2 regions of the Aerococcus sanguinicola genome follow, and region 2 is predicted to be linked to the other one. Evidence: predicted binding sites of a transcription regulator. Region 2 holds the regulator's gene; the other holds the start of a gene.

Region 1 (3,429 bases), 650 kb from region 2:
GCTGCTGGCTTCCAATATTCATTACTAGCAGGTATCTTGACCATGGCGGTTATGGTCCTTCCATTAATTATTCGGAATACCGAAGAAGGGCTGATGTCTGTTAGTGACAAGATGCGTGAAGGGAGCTTTGGTTTAGGGGCTGGTAAGCTACGGACCATCTTCAAGATTGTTTTACCAGTGGCTATGCCTGGTATCCTATCCGGTATCATCTTAGCGATTGGACGGATTGTTGGGGAAACGGCGGCTCTTATGTACACCTTAGGGACCGCAACTAGCTTGCCCGATAGCTTATTTGCATCTGGTCGGACACTGGCCTTACACATGTATATTTTATCAACAGAAGGCTTGCACCGTGACCAAGCCATGGCAACAGGTGTTGTCTTACTATTATTTGTATTAATTATCAACGGATTATCGACTTGGTTATCCAATAAATTAGGAGCTCAAGGGGGACAAAAATAAAATGGCAGAAGAACACAAAGTAACAATGACTGCTCGGAATATGAGCCTATTTTATGGCAATTTCCAAGCCTTGGAAGATATCGATATGGATATTTATGAAAAACAGGTAACCGCCTTAATCGGCCCATCAGGTTCAGGGAAATCAACCTTCTTAAAGAGTTTAAATCGTATGAATGACTTAATTGAAGGTTGCAAAATTACAGGTGAGATTGCTTTAGATGGTAAGGATATCTATGCCAAGGATGTCAATGTTAACCACTTGAGAAAACGGGTGGGGATGGTTTTCCAACAACCTAACCCCTTCCCTATGAGCATTTATGACAATGTGGCTTATGGTCCACGGACTCATGGCACTAAAGATAAGGCAGAATTAGATGAAATCGTGGAAACTTCTCTTAAAGGGGCTGCCATTTGGGATGAAGTCAAAGACGACCTCAACAAGTCTGGTTTAGCGATTTCTGGTGGTCAGCAGCAACGGGTATGTATTGCACGTGCGCTTGCAGTAAAACCAGAAATCTTATTGATGGATGAACCAACTTCAGCTTTGGACCCAATTTCAACCCTTAAAATTGAAGAACTTGTTCAAGAGTTGAAAGAAAAATATACCATTGTTATCGTAACCCACAATATGCAACAAGCAGCTCGGGTATCTGATTATACAGCATTCTTCTATGCTGATCCTGATCGTGCGCCTGGCCATTCACGGATCATTGAATTCGGGCCAACCGAACAAATCTTCAATAATCCAAATAACGAACAGACAGCCGACTATGTTGCTGGACGTTTTGGTTAATCAAAATATATTTTACCTAGCCGGACCTCGAGTCCGGCTTATTTTTTTGCAAATCATTTGAGAATCGACTAGGAAAGCTTTAGAATGGGGCGTGGAGTATAATAATAGTTAATTCATTTAATCCATGCTATAATGAATCAGAACACTTGTTTGTATAGGTAAATAAATTGTCAAAGAAAGAGTGAAGTCTGTGAGAGATGAAATAGTGGTTCGTGGGGCACGTTCTCACAATTTAAAAAATATTGATGTTGAAATTCCACGCAATGAAATGGTCGTTGTAACAGGCTTATCAGGTTCGGGAAAGTCTTCTCTAGCCTTTGATACGCTCTATGCGGAGGGACAGCGTCGTTATATTGAAAGCCTGTCAGCCTTCGCTCGTCAATTCTTAGGGAATTCTCGCAAAGCAGATGTCGATAGTATCGATGGGTTGAGTCCTGCTATTTCAATTGACCAGAAGACCACCAACCGTAATCCTCGGTCAACCGTTGGAACGATTACAGAAGTGAACGATTACTTGCGTTTACTTTACGCCCGGGTAGGTCAGCCTATTTGTCCCAATGACGGGACACCCATCGCTAGCCAGTCCATTGACCAGATGATCGAGCGGGCAGAAGCCTTGGAAGAGAGAACCCGCGTCCAAGTTATGGCACCGGTGGTTTACGGCAAGAAGGGCCAGCATAAACGATTATTGGAGAAGATTCAACAGCAGGGCTATGTCCGAGTTCAAATTGATGGCGAGCTCTATGATATCGAGGACCTGCCAGAACTAAATAAAAATCAGAAGCACAATATTAATATTGTAATCGACCGCTTAGTCATTAAGGAAGGTATCCGGACGCGCTTAGCGGATTCTTTGGAGACGGCTCTCCGCCTAACGGATGGCTATGCCCTTTTGGATATCATTGATGGGGAAGAGATCCTTTTTTCTGAGCATTATGCCTGCCCCCTATGTGGCTTTACCGTAGGAGAACTGGAACCTCGGCTCTTTTCCTTCAATGCCCCTTATGGACGTTGTGAAGTTTGCGATGGTTTGGGACAGAAATTGGTGGTTGACTTGGACTTACTGGTCCCTGATCCATCGAAAAGTCTAGAAGAGGGCGCCATTCAAGCCTGGAATTCTAATTGGTCAGGCTACTATCCAACCCTCTTAAAACAAGCAGCGGAAGCCTTCGATATTCCTTTCGATAAAGCCTTTGAAGATTTGACTGAAGAGCAGAGGGACTTATTGCTCTATGGGTCTAAGGATGAGACCTTCCATTTTCACTATGTCAATGATTTTGGCAAGGTTCAAGATAAGGATATGACCTTTGAGGGAGTTGCTAATAATGTCAGCCGGCGTTACCATAACAGTTCATCCAATATGGTGCGCGACAATATGCGACAATACTTAGCCGAATTGCCCTGTGACAAGTGCCATGGCAAACGCTTGAATGAGCGGGCCCTCTGCGTCAAGGTCGAAGGTGAGGATATAGCAGAAGTAACGGCCATGCCCATTGAAAAAACAATCCACTTCTTTAAGCAACTCCACTTGGGTGAACAGGATAGTGAAATTGCTGCACCGATTCTTGAAGAATTGCGGTCCCGGCTGGGCTTCTTACAAGAAGTTGGTCTCGATTATTTAACGCTCGACCGGTCAGCCGGTACCTTATCGGGTGGGGAAGCCCAACGTATTCGTTTGGCTACCCAGATTGGATCTAACCTATCGGGTATCATGTATGTCCTAGATGAGCCTTCGATTGGTCTCCACCAAAGAGACAATGATCGCTTGATCCGCTCTCTGCAGAGAATGCGTGATTTAGGGAATACCCTCATCGTAGTGGAACACGATGAGGAGACCATGTGGGCTGCAGACTACCTGATCGATATGGGACCAGGCGCTGGAGAGCATGGGGGCGAAGTCGTGGCTAGCGGCCCCCCCCAAGAAGTAGCTCAAAATCCTGATTCGCTGACAGGCCGCTATCTGAGTGGAGACCTTGCCATTGAAGTCCCATCAGAGCGTCGTCAGGAAGATAAGGGCTGGCTAGAGATTAAGGGCGCCCGTCAAAATAACCTGAAAGGGATCGATGTCCGCTTGCCTATTGGGCGTTTGGATGTCGTGACCGGCGTTTCCGGATCGGGTAAGAGTTCGCTGATCAACGAAGTCCTCAAGAAGACCTTGGCTCGCGATCTCAACC
Region 2 (3,429 bases):
AAGAAGGGGTGACTTTCCGCGACATTACCCCTCTGATGGCTGATGGGGAAGCCTTCCATGCTGCCATTGACCAGATTGTCCAGTTCGCTAAGGATAAGCAGGTCGATATGATTGTTGGACCAGAAGCGCGGGGCTTTATTGTGGGATGTCCCGTGGCCTATCAACTAGGGATCGGCTTTGCGCCCGCTCGTAAGAAGGGCAAGCTCCCTCGCGATATCATTAGCGTAGACTATGGTTTAGAATACGGAGAAAATACCCTCCAGCTCCATAAAGATGCCGTTAAACCCGGCCAGCGCGTCCTTATCGTCGATGACCTCCTAGCAACCGGAGGCACCATCCAAGCCACCACCCAATTAGTGGAAAAACTCGGAGGCCAAGTCGTCGGCGCAGCCTTCATCATCGAACTAGAAGCCCTCAATGGCAGAGAAAAAATCCCTAACCTGGACATCTTTAAAATACTGACTTATTAGGAAAGGGTGTGAGGGCTGGCGTTTAGCTTTCCTTCACTGGAGCAAGTCACCAGAGCAGTCTGAAAGACTGCTGCGGGGACTTGTGAAGTGACAGGAAAGCTGCCGGCCCGAGCCCAACTAGGGTGTGAGCAAAGGCGGTTAGAAAGGGATGACTGGAGGCAAAGAGGATAAGAGCGGCTTTAGCCGATCGTTTCCCTTTGCTGAAGTCACTCCTTTTCTGCCTTTGCGAACCCGACTAGGAAAGGGTGTGAGACTTGGCGGTTAGACTCGGATGATTGGAGCAAGTCAGAATAAGAGCGAAGCATTCGTTCGTTTCTGACTTGTGAAATCACTCCGAGCCTGCCAAGTCGAACCCAACTACAGCCTCCAAGCAATTTCCCATAGAAAACTAAAAAAGGAAACTGGCAAAAATCCAGTTTCCTTTTTCTATAAAAACTTTTCACTTTAGAAGGTATGCTCTCTAAAAAGGGAAATAACCTTTCCTAAGATTGTACAATTGTCCAAAATAATCGGGGCCATTTCATGGTTTTCGGGTTGCAGGCGGATATGACCGTCTTCTTTAAAGAAACGTTTGCAAGTAGCCTCATCGGCATCGGTCATCGCAATGACAATCTCGCCGTTCTCAGCGCTCTGCTGCTGGCGAACGAGAACATAGTCGCCATTGAGGATGCCAGCTTCAATCATTGAATCCCCGCGAATCTTCAGCATGAAGAGATCTTCATCACTCTCGGCGAGGTGGGGTGGCTTGGGAAAATAACCTTCGATGTCCTCATAAGCAGTAATGGGCTGGCCTGCTGTAACCGTCCCAAGCATGGGGATACCACGGGTGTTGATGCCCAGTTTATCTAGGCCTTTTTGGGTGATTTCTAGGGCCCGGGGCTTGGTCGAATCTTTGAAAAGATAGCCCCCTTCTTCTAGACGGTTTAAGTGGCCATGGACTGTGGACGTTGAGGCTAGGCCAACTGCATCGCATATTTCGCGGACAGTCGGGGGATAGCCCTTGTCGTCAACACAATCAAAGATATAGCGTAAGATTTGCAGTTGCCGTTCTCTCATCTCTGTGTCCTCCTCGAATGATTTGCCCTCATTATAGCATAGATCGATCACAGACACAAACAAACGTTCTCATTTTATTCTTTATTAGCGATCTGGGCCGGTTTGACAAAGACCGTTTTTTGGTTGAAATAGTTGACAAAGCCCGGCTTGGCCCCATTCGGTTTTTTGACATCCTTGACCCGGGTGTAGTCAACCGGCACATTGTTGGAGTGGCGGGACTTGGAATAGTGGGCAGCGATACTAGCGGCTTCGAGGATATCGTCGTCACTAGCCTGGTCTGTCTCTAAGATGACATGGCTGCCGGGCACGTCCTTGACGTGGAACCAGTAGTGGTTCTTGTTGGCCTGGCGCATGGTCAGTTGGTCATTTTGTTTGTTATTGCGGCCTACTTTAATGGTATAGCCGGAGGAACTGGTGAACTGTCGGGGCTTGAGCGGCTTGATCCGCTTATGGGTCTTCTTCTTACGGTCCTTGATATAGCCTTCTTCTTTGAGCTCTTCGCGGATCAGTTCCAATTCTTTAGGATTGGACCATTCAATTTGGGCTTGGATGGATTCCAAGTAGTTGATCTCTTCTTGGCTCTTGGCCAATTGTTCCTGGATATGTGACCGCGACTTGGTGAGTTTATTGTATTTTTGATAGTAGGCTTGGGCATTCTCGGCAGGCGAGAGCTCTGCTTTGAGAGGGATATGGACTAGGCGGTTATCGTCATAATAATTAGGCAGGTCCACACTAGCCTGGTTCCCCTGGAGCTGGTAGAGGTTGGAAGTGAGAAGCTCTCCTAAAAGCTGGTAGTGGTCAGCTTTCTGGCTCTTTTCCAGGTCCTTCCTGAGGTTCTTCTGCTTCTTTCTCTGGTGCTTGAGTTCCCGCTGGGTAACCTGGTCAATCTGTTGGCCGATTTCTTGGACTTGCTGGCGCTCGGTATGGCGGGCATAATAAACATCCAAGAGTTGACCGAGACTATCATAAGTTTCTTTATCCCCAGTCAGGCTGAGATAGGGGAAGGCCGTGAATTCTAACTTCTTGTCGGTCCCTGTCAGGCAGGGCTGGGGCTGGTCGAAGGCCTGGCAGAATTCTTGGATAATCTGCCCCAGGGCCTTATCTGGATTGGACTGGGCACGGAAGATAATTTCCTCCGCTGATTCCCAGCCCAGGCCCATGAGTTCTTGCTGGAGGACTTGCCGGGACAGGCTCTGTTGGCTGGTAGGCTGCCAATCGCTCCCAATTTTGAAAGGGTTAGCCTTGTTTTGATAGGGAGGGAGTTGGTAGCTAGCGCCGGGCAAAAGGGTCCGGTAGCGGTTCTGGTAAAGAGGGACCCGCTTGATCACATCCAGAATTTGCCCCTGGTGGTCGACTAAGATGATATTGGAATGGCGTCCCATCATCTCGACCACTAAAGTCAGCTTCTGTTGGTCGCCAATCTCATCCGTCCGTAAGAGGTCCAAACGAATCACCCGGTCGTTTTCGTATTGGTCAACGGCGAGCACTAGGGCGCCCTTGAGGTACTTGCGCAGGACCATACAAAAATTGGGTGGGGTATCGGGCATTGGGTAGTCCACCTGGCTCAATTGGGCCCGGGCAAAGTCCGGATGGGCAGACAGGAGGAGCTTATGATTTTGCCCCTGTTTGCGTATGGTAAGTAGAACTTCATAATCAGAAGGTTGTTGGATCTTGTTGATTTTACCTTGTGTCAGTGTTTCTTTGAGTTCGTGTGTCATGCTGTGTGTAAACATTCCATCAAATGACATTCAAACACCTTCTTTCCAATCACTAATTATAGCAAAAAAGCCTATAATATCAAAACTAAGGAGGACAGCAAGGGACTTTTATGATAAAGTCTTAATAAAGTTATTGCAAATTCAGACTTAATCTGCTATCCTAAAGCTAACAAATCAAAGGGAGG

What was found. The regulator LexA, encoded in region 2, represses DNA repair genes until DNA is damaged. The targets are predictions, from matches to a motif close to CNAACANNTGTTNG.
Region 1: the regulator LexA is predicted to act here: its motif matches at 1,395-1,408, upstream of uvrA (excinuclease ABC subunit UvrA).

What each region holds. Positions count from the first base shown of each region.
Region 1 is NZ_CP014160.1:1,284,423-1,287,851, forward strand. It holds gene pstA (phosphate ABC transporter permease PstA) at 1-462, shown strand, start outside; gene pstB (phosphate ABC transporter ATP-binding protein PstB) at 464-1,255, shown strand; gene uvrA (excinuclease ABC subunit UvrA) at 1,446-3,429, shown strand, end outside.
Region 2 is NZ_CP014160.1:1,933,192-1,936,620, reverse strand. It holds gene AWM72_RS08675 (adenine phosphoribosyltransferase) at 1-470, shown strand, start outside; gene lexA (transcriptional repressor LexA) at 915-1,526, opposite strand; gene AWM72_RS08665 (Rqc2 family fibronectin-binding protein) at 1,601-3,274, opposite strand.